2 linked regions of the Anaeromyxobacter diazotrophicus genome follow. Each later gene encodes a partner of the first gene's protein in a complex. Links are inferred from orthologs where the notes say so. Each region holds a gene or a part of one and is shown in the gene's direction. Other genes may lie near its edges. The genes, in order: uvrA and HWY08_RS12060.

The links.
Region 2: the proteins of uvrA (region 1) and HWY08_RS12060 are in contact, whole or in part, in a crystal structure (PDB 4DFC), measured with the Escherichia coli proteins. The link is inferred for Anaeromyxobacter diazotrophicus from one-to-one orthologs.

Annotation. Positions count from the first base shown.
Region 1 is NZ_BJTG01000014.1:33,703-37,453, forward strand. What follows is about bases 107-3,562. They hold uvrA (excinuclease ABC subunit UvrA), read left to right. Parts: upstream 107-488; coding sequence 489-3,362; downstream 3,363-3,562. Other genes in these bases: HWY08_RS20915 (hypothetical protein), read right to left, coding at 107-392; HWY08_RS20925 (rubrerythrin family protein), read left to right, coding at 3,472-3,562. In the rest of the region: more of HWY08_RS20915, read right to left, coding at 1-106; more of HWY08_RS20925, read left to right, coding at 3,563-3,751. UniProt on the Escherichia coli protein: The UvrABC repair system catalyzes the recognition and processing of DNA lesions. UvrA is an ATPase and a DNA-binding protein. A damage recognition complex composed of 2 UvrA and 2 UvrB subunits scans DNA for abnormalities.
Region 2 is NZ_BJTG01000005.1:191,350-196,034, forward strand. The notes cover bases 169-4,558. They hold HWY08_RS12060 (transcription-repair coupling factor), read left to right. Parts: upstream 169-548; coding sequence 549-4,358; downstream 4,359-4,558. Other genes in these bases: HWY08_RS12065 (peptidyl-prolyl cis-trans isomerase), read left to right, coding at 4,544-4,558. Also shown: HWY08_RS12055 (tetratricopeptide repeat protein), read right to left, coding at 1-155; more of HWY08_RS12065, read left to right, coding at 4,559-4,685. UniProt on the Escherichia coli protein: Couples transcription and DNA repair by recognizing RNA polymerase (RNAP) stalled at DNA lesions. Mediates ATP-dependent release of RNAP and its truncated transcript from the DNA, and recruitment of nucleotide excision repair machinery to the damaged site.

The DNA of each region.
Region 1 (3,751 bases):
CCGGGCCCGCCTCCGCCGGCCGCCTCGGCCAGGAAGCCGGAGAGATCGAGGCCGATCTCGACCACCGCGCCGCCCGGGGTCGCGCCGAGCTGGACAGCGAGGGGCGCCTCGCCGCCGGCGCGCCAGGCGAAGCCCTCGCCCTCGCCGCGCAGGAGCGCCGCCGTGGCGGCCAGGAGCTCGTCGACCTGGGCCGCCGCCACCCGCAGCGGCGGCAGGCGCACGAGCGGCCACCACTCGCCGTCGCGCGCGTCGTGGTACTCGACCGCGGCGGTCGCGAGCAGGTCGAGCGCAGGCTCGGCCGCGCCGCCGCCGGGGGGGCCGGCGGGCGAGGCCCGGCCCGCCAGGGTCAGCGCACAGCGCAGCGCGCCGCGGTCGTTGCGAAGCTCGGCCATGTGCCCCGTGGAATACCGCCTTTCGCCCGGCGGGGGAACGGCGTGAGCGCTCCGTCGCTGGCCCTGCGGGGCAGAGCCGGTTAAGACAGCGAATCCATGAGCGAGCCCGAAACCATCGTCGTGAAGGGGGCCCGCGAGCACAACCTGAAGTCGGTCCAGCTCGAGATCCCCAAGAAGAAGCTGGTCGTCTTCACCGGGGTCTCCGGCTCCGGGAAGAGCTCGCTCGCCTTCGACACCCTCTACGCCGAGGGCCAGCGCCGCTACGTCGAGTCCCTCTCCTCGTACGCGCGCCAGTTCCTCGGGCAGATGGAGAAGCCCAAGTACGACACCATCCGCGGGCTCTCCCCGACCATCTCCATCGAGCAGAAGGCCGCCTCGAACAACCCGCGCTCGACGGTGGGGACCATCACCGAGGTCCACGACTACCTGCGCGTGCTGTACGCCTCCATCGGGGTCCAGCACTGCCCGAGCTGCGGGCGCCCGGTCGGGAAGCAGACGGCCCAGCAGATCGTCGAGACGCTCCTGGCCATGCCGGAGGGCTCGCGCCTCCTCCTGCTCGCGCCGCTGGTCCAGAACCGCAAGGGTGAGTACCGCGAGCTCCTCGGCGACGCGCACAAGCGGGGCTTCGCGCGCGTCCGGGTGGACGGCGTGGTCCACTCGCTCGAGGAGCGGCTCGTCCTCGACAAGAAGCTGAAGCACGACATCGAGCTGGTGGTCGACCGGGTGGTGGTGAAGCCGGACCTCCGCGCCCGCCTCACCGACTCCGTCGAGACGGCGCTGCGCGAGGGCAAGGGCACGCTCATCGCGGCCGACGCGGCCCAGGAGCAGAAGGTCGGACCGGGGGTCGATCCGGAGGAGTACAAGAAGCACGACCGCTTCTTCTCCGAGCAGAGCGCCTGCCCGGTGTGCGGCCTCTCCTTCGGCGAGCTGGCGCCCCAGAACTTCTCGTTCAACAGCCCGCTCGGCTCCTGCCAGGAGTGCCAGGGCCTCGGCACCCGCGCCGAGATGGACGTGGACCTCATCATCCCCGACCCGTCGCTCACCATCCGCGAGGGCGCCATCGACCCGTGGGCGAGCGGGATGGAGAAGGGCGAGGGCTGGACCTTCGAGTTCGTCGAGCACCTCTCGCGCGCGCTCGGCATCGACCTCGACACCCCCTGGTCGAAGCTGCCCAAGGCGCAGCGCGAGATCGTCCTCAACGGCAACGAGGGGACGAACCGCGCCCGGATCGTCTGGGAGGGGGTGGTGAACCAGCTCCACCGACGGTTCAAGGCGACCGGCTCGGAGGCGATGCGGCGCTACTACATGCGCTACTTCTCCGACAAGCCATGCCCCACCTGCCAGGGCGAGCGCCTCCGGCCGGAGAGCCGGGCGGTGGAGATCCGCGGCAAGAGCATCGTCGAGCTGTCGGGCCTCACCATCACCGAGGCGCACGCCTGGCTCGACCAGCTCGACCTCCAGGGCCACCAGGCGCGCATCGCCGACGAGCTGCTCAAGGAGATCAAGAACCGCCTCAAGTTCCTCCTCGACGTGGGCCTCTCCTACCTCACGCTCGACCGGCCCGGCCCGTCGCTCTCCGGCGGCGAGAGCCAGCGCATCCGGCTCGCCTCGCAGATGGGGTCCGAGCTCACCGGCGTCATCTACATCCTCGACGAGCCGTCGATCGGGCTGCACCAGCGCGACAACGGCAAGCTGCTCGGCACGCTCAAGCGGCTGCGCGACATCGGCAACTCCGTCATCGTGGTGGAGCACGACGAGGAGACGATGGAGGAGTCCGACTGGCTGGTGGACTTCGGGCCGGGCGCGGGCGAGCACGGCGGCGAGATCGTGGCGCAGGGCACGCCCGAGGAGGTGAAGCGGCACCCCGCCTCGCTCACCGGCGCCTACCTCTCCGGCCGGCGAGAGATCGCGGTGCCGGAGCGGCGCCGCGCGGCGCACGGCGCGCTGACCGTCGCGGGCGCGAGCGCGAACAACCTGAAGGACGTGACGGTCAAGTTCCCGCTCGGCACCCTCACCGCGGTCACCGGCGTCTCGGGCGCCGGGAAGTCCACCCTGGTGAACGCGATCCTGCGCCCGGCGCTCACCCGGCTCCTCTACGGCACCCGCGAGGTGCCCGGGAAGCACCAGGCCATCCTCGGCCACGAGCAGATCGACAAGGTCATCGACATCAACCAGCAGCCCATCGGGCGCACGCCGCGCTCGAACCCCGCCACCTACACCAAGGTGTTCGACCTCATCCGCGAGGTCTTCGCCCAGACCCCGGAGGCGCGCGCCTTCGGGTACCAGCCCGGCCGCTTCAGCTTCAACGTGAAGGGCGGCCGCTGCGAGGCGTGCCAGGGCGACGGCATGAAGCTGGTGGAGATGCACTTCCTCGCCGACGTGCTCGTGCCGTGCGAGGTGTGCCACGGCAAGCGCTTCAACGAGGCGACGCTGCGGGTCCAGTTCAAGGGCAAGAACATCGCCGAGGTGCTCGACCTCTCGGTGCACGAGGCGATGGCGCTGTTCGCGAACCACCGCGAGATCCTGCGGGTCCTGCAGACGCTCGACGACGTCGGCCTCGGCTACGTGAAGCTGGGGCAGCCCTCCCCCACCCTCTCCGGCGGCGAGGCCCAGCGCATCAAGCTCTCGCGCGAGCTGGCGCGGGTCGGCACCGGCCGGACGCTCTACATCCTCGACGAGCCGACCACCGGCCTGCACTTCGAGGACACGCGCCGCCTGCTCCAGGTGCTCGACCGGCTGGTGGAGGCGGGCAACTCGGTGGTGGTGATCGAGCACAACCTCGACGTCATCAAGTGCGCCGACTGGGTGGTGGACCTCGGCCCCGAGGGCGGGGCCGGCGGCGGGCTCGTCATCGCCGAGGGCACGCCGGAGCAGGTGGCGGCGGCGAAGGAGAGCTCCACCGGGCACTACCTGGCGAAGGTCCTGCGCGCGCACCGCGCCCGCCGGCCCGCCACCGAGCGCAGCGCCTGAGCCTGGTCATGGACAGCAGCGCCCCCGTCCTGTAGGGCGGGGGTTCGCCGCCCGCCGTGCCGCGGCGGGCGGGACGAGCCCCGCCCCTACACGTCGACAGGAGCCCCAGATGCCCACCACCGTCGAGAACCTCCAGGTCGCCTTCGCCGGCGAGAGCCAGGCCAACCGCAAGTACCTCGCCTTCGCCCGGAAGGCGGAGAAGGAGGGCTACCCGCAGATCGCGAAGCTGTTCCGCGCCGCCGCCGAGGCCGAGACGATCCACGCGCTGGCGCACCTCGGCAACATGGGCGGCGTCGGCTCCACGCTCGAGAACCTGCGCGCCGCGGTCTCGGGGGAGACCTACGAGTTCACCGAGATGTACCCGCCCATGGTGGCGCAGGCGCAGGCGG
Region 2 (4,685 bases), on another replicon or contig:
TGCAGCCGGCCGCTCCGCAGCGCGGCGGAGGCGGAGGGGACCGCCACCGCCGCGGCGAGCGGCGTGCCCGCCGACGGGGGCGCGGGCGCGTCGAGCGCTCCGCCGCAGGCGGCCAAGACGAGGCCCAGGGCCGGGATGAGGCGCGCGGCGCGCATGCGGGGGGAGGCTGCTCCTCTCGCGGGCCCGGCCCGTCCGAGCCAGGCGCCGCCTTGCGTTGAGTCTAGCGACCGCTCTCCAGCCGATCAAGAAAGGGGGATGTCCGCGCACCACCGGGGCGGTGCTGCGGCGCGGTGCGGAATCCCCCGCCGGGTCGCCCGCGGTGCGACGGCACCGCCTGGCCCCACCCGGGACGGCGCCGGGGAGGGGGCGGGCGCGCTCCGCGCCCGGGCGTTAGAATGTGAGAGGCACCCGGACGCGGCGTGGATCGGCGCGGGCGCATCCTCGAAGTCCCACCGGACCTCGGCGACGCGGGCGCGGCGAAGGACGGCTCGCGACCGGGTGCTTTTTCGCGGCCGCCCGCCGGAACCTCACCTAAGATGCCGCCCCCCGTGGCCTTTCCCCAGAGCGACGCCGAGCGCGGCCCCGCCGCCGCGACGCCGAAGGACCTCCTCGAAGCGCTCGCCAGCCGCCGCGCGGCCGATGTGACCGGCCTCTCCGCCGCCGCGCGCGGCTGGGTGGCGAAGGAGCTCCTCGGCCGCTCGCGGGGCGCCGGCGCGAAGCTCCTCCTGGCGGTGACGCCCGGCGAGGACGAGGCGGACGAGCTGGCCCGGGACCTCGGCTTCTTCCTCGGGGGCGCGGCCGGCGATCCGCCGGCGGTGCTGCGCCTCCCGGCGGATCCGGTGCTGCCCTACGACGACCTGTCGCCGGACCGCGCCCTGGAGATGGACCGGCTGGCGGCGCTGGGGCGGCTCTTCCTCGCGCCCTCGTCGGTCAAGGCGGTGGTGGTCTCGGCGCGGGCGCTGGCGCGCCGGATGGTGCCGCGGGCGGTCTTCGAGCGCTACACCGAGCTCCTGGGGAAGGGCGTCAGCGTCGACCGCGAGGCGCTGGCCGCGAAGCTCGTCAGCATCGGGTACACGCGGGTGCCGCTGGTGGAGGACCCGGGCACCTTCGCCGTCCGCGGCGGCATCATCGACCTGTGGAGCCCGCTCGAGGAGAAGCCGGTCCGGCTCGAGCTGTTCGGCGACGAGATCGAGAGCGTCCGCGCCTTCGAGGCGGAGGGCCAGCGGACGCTGGGCGAGGTGGCCGAGGTCACGGTCGGCCCGGCGCGCGAGGCGCTCTTCACCGACGAGGCGCGCGAGGCCGCCAAGGCGGCGGTGCGCGAGGCGGCCGAGCAGGTGGACCGCCCCACCTCCCGCGTGCGCGAGGTGCTCGAGGCCATCGACGCCGGCACCCCCTTCTTCGGCCTGGAGGCGCTCCTCCCCGGCTTCCACCCCGGCGGCCTCGCCACCCTCTTCGACTACCTGCCGGCCGAGGTCGTGTGCTGGGTGGACGGCGCCGAGGCGGTGTCGGGCGCGCTCTCGGAGCTCGAGGCCGAGCTCGCCCGCGAGCACCAGGCGACGCTTGGGCGCGACGACCTCGCCCTGCCGCCGCGGGCGCACTTCCTGGCCGCGGCGGAGGCGGAGGCGGCGCTCGCCGCCCGGCCGGTGGTGCGGCGGCACGGCGTCTGGCTCGGCGCCGGGGAGCCGCTCCGCTTCGACTTCGGCGACACCGCCTCGCTGCGCGGCGAGATCCAGGGGGCGCACGGCGACGAGGGCGCGCTGGCGCCGCTCTCCCGCCGCCTCGAGGACTGGCGCAAGCGCGGCCTCGCCGCGGTGGTCGCCTGCTCCTCGCGCTCCGCCGCCGACCGGCTGAAGCGCCTGCTCGAGGACCGGCGCATGGCGGCGCGCTGGCACGACGGGCCGCTCGGCGACCCGGCCGCGCTCTACGACCCCGGCGTGCACGCGCACCTCCTCCTGGGCGAGGTGTCCGGCGGGTTCGTGGACCCGCCGGCGCGGCTGGCGCTCCTCTCCGACGAGGAGATCTTCGGCCGGCGGGTGAAGAAGCGCGCCCGCGCCACCAAGCTCGAGAACACCTTCGCCGCCGCCTTCCGCGAGCTCAACGAGGGCGACCTGGTCGTCCACGTCGAGCACGGCATCGCCCGCTACCAGGGCCTCACCAAGATGCAGATCCGCGGGGTGGAGGGCGACTTCCTCGTCCTCGCCTACGAGGGCGCCGACCGGCTCTACCTGCCGGTCTCGAAGCTGCGGCAGGTCCAGAAGTTCACCGGCGCCTCGCCCGAGGCGATGCGGCTCGACCGGCTGGGCGGCAGCTCCTTCGCGCTGCGCAAGGCGCGGGTGAAGGAGCAGCTCCTCAAGATGGCGGCCGAGCTGCTCGACCTGTACGCCGCCCGCTCCGCCCACCCCGGCTTCGGCTTCAAGGAGCCGGACGAGATCTACCGCGAGTTCGAGGCCGAGTTCCCGTACGAGCCCACCCCCGACCAGGCGAAGGCCATCGAGGACGTGCTGGCCGACATGACCGGCCGGCGAGCGCAGGGGCAGGCGGAGAAGCCTGGCCAGGAGCGAGCGGGGGGTCCGGGGGGGCTTCATCCCCCCGGTACGAAGCCTCCCATGGACCGCCTGGTCTGCGGCGACGTCGGCTACGGCAAGACCGAGGTGGCGATGCGCGCCGCCATGCTGGCGGTGCTCTCGAAGAAGCAGGTGGCGATCCTCGTCCCCACCACCGTCCTCGCCGCGCAGCACGAGCGCAACTTCCGCGAGCGCTTCAAGGGCTATCCGGTGCGCATCGAGGCGCTCTCCCGCATGAAGGAGGGGGACGAGATCCGCGCCGTGCTGAAGGACGTCGCGGCGGGCAAGGTGGACGTCGTCGTCGGCACGCACCGGCTGCTCGCCGCCGACGTCTCCTTCAAGGACCTCGGGCTCATCGTGGTGGACGAGGAGCAGCGCTTCGGCGTCGCGCACAAGGAGCGCCTCAAGAAGCTGCGCAAGCTCGTCGACGTGCTCACCCTCACCGCGACGCCCATCCCGCGCACCCTGCACATGAGCCTGGCCGGCGCGCGCGACCTCTCCATCATCGCCACCCCGCCGGAGGACCGGCGCGCCATCCGCACCTTCGTGATGAAGTTCGATCCGCTGGCGGTGAAGGAGGCGATCGAGCAGGAGCTGCGGCGCGGCGGGCAGGTCTACTTCGTCCACAACCGCGTCCGGTCGATCGCGGCCATGGAGAAGTTCCTGCACGACCTCGTGCCCAAGGCGCGCGTCGGGGTCGCGCACGGGCAGATGGGCCAGCACAAGCTCGAGCAGGTGATGGGCCGGTTCGTGGAGCGGGAGCTCGACGTGCTGCTCGCCACCTCGATCATCGAGAGCGGCCTCGACATCCCGGCGGCGAACACCATCATCGTGAACCGCGCCGACCACTTCGGCCTGGCGCAGCTCTACCAGATCCGCGGCCGCGTCGGCCGCAGCCGCGAGCGCGCCTACGCCTACCTGCTCGTGCCGGCGCGCCGGCCGGTGACGAAGGACGCGCAGAAGCGGCTCGAGGTGCTGCAGCGCTTCAGCGAGCTCGGGGCCGGGTTCAAGATCGCGAGCCACGACCTCGAGATCCGCGGCGCCGGCAACCTGCTCGGCAAGGATCAGTCCGGCCACATCGAGGCCATCGGCTTCGACCTCTACGCGCAGATGCTGGAGGAGGCGGTGCGGGAGCTCAAGGGCGAGGCGCCGCGGGAGGACATCGACCCCGACGTCCAGCTGCCGCTCCCCGCCTTCATCCCCGACCCCTACATGCCGGACGTGCACCAGCGCCTCTACTTCTACAAGCGCTTCGCACAGGCCGGCACCGACGAGGAGCTGGACGAGATCCGGGCCGAGATCGTGGACCGCTACGGCGACCCGCCGGACGAGGTGGACGCGCTGCAGGCGGTGATGCAGGTGAAGGTGCGGCTGCGCGCGCTGCGCATCCGGGGGCTCGAGGCGGGGCCGGGCCGGATCGTGTTCACGCTCGGCGACGCGGCCGCGCTCGACGCCTTCCAGCTCGCGAAGCGGGTCCAGGCGAGCCAGGGCGCGCTCCGGCTCACCCCGGACATGAAGCTCGTCGCCCACGTCGCGCCGGACGGCAAGCTCCGGGCGCCGGCGGCCGCGAAGGCGCCCGCCGCGACCACCGCGCCGCGCCCGACCGCGGCCGCCGCCAAGGCGGCGCGCGCCCAGGCGGTGCAGGCCGCCATGCAGAAGGCGATCGCGCAGGCGCGCCCGGCCCCAGCCGCCGCGCCGGCCGGCCTCACCCCGGCGCAGGAGGCGGCGCAGGGGCGTGAGCTCCTCCTCGGCGTGCGGACCGTCCTCGCCGAGCTGGCGAAGGTGGCGAGCTGACGCCGGGCCGGGGCGCGGAGCGCGGGCTCATGCCCGCCGCGGCCGCGCGCTTAGTTGATCCCTTGACCGGACTGTGCTTTTTGTTGCCGGCCCCGCCCCACCCGGGCCGGCCGCCGGAACAAGCCGGCCGGACCGCGCGTTTCAGGGGGTCGCCACTTCCTCACCCACCACAGGAGCATCGACCCATGTTCCGTAGAGCCTCTCTCGTCCTCGCGCTCGCGGCTGCGCTGGCCTGCTCGAAGGGCCCCGCCAAGAAGGGCCCGGTCGTCGCCTCGGGCGGCGGCGTCACCATCACCGCCGACGAGCTCAAGGCCCGCCTCGACGAGC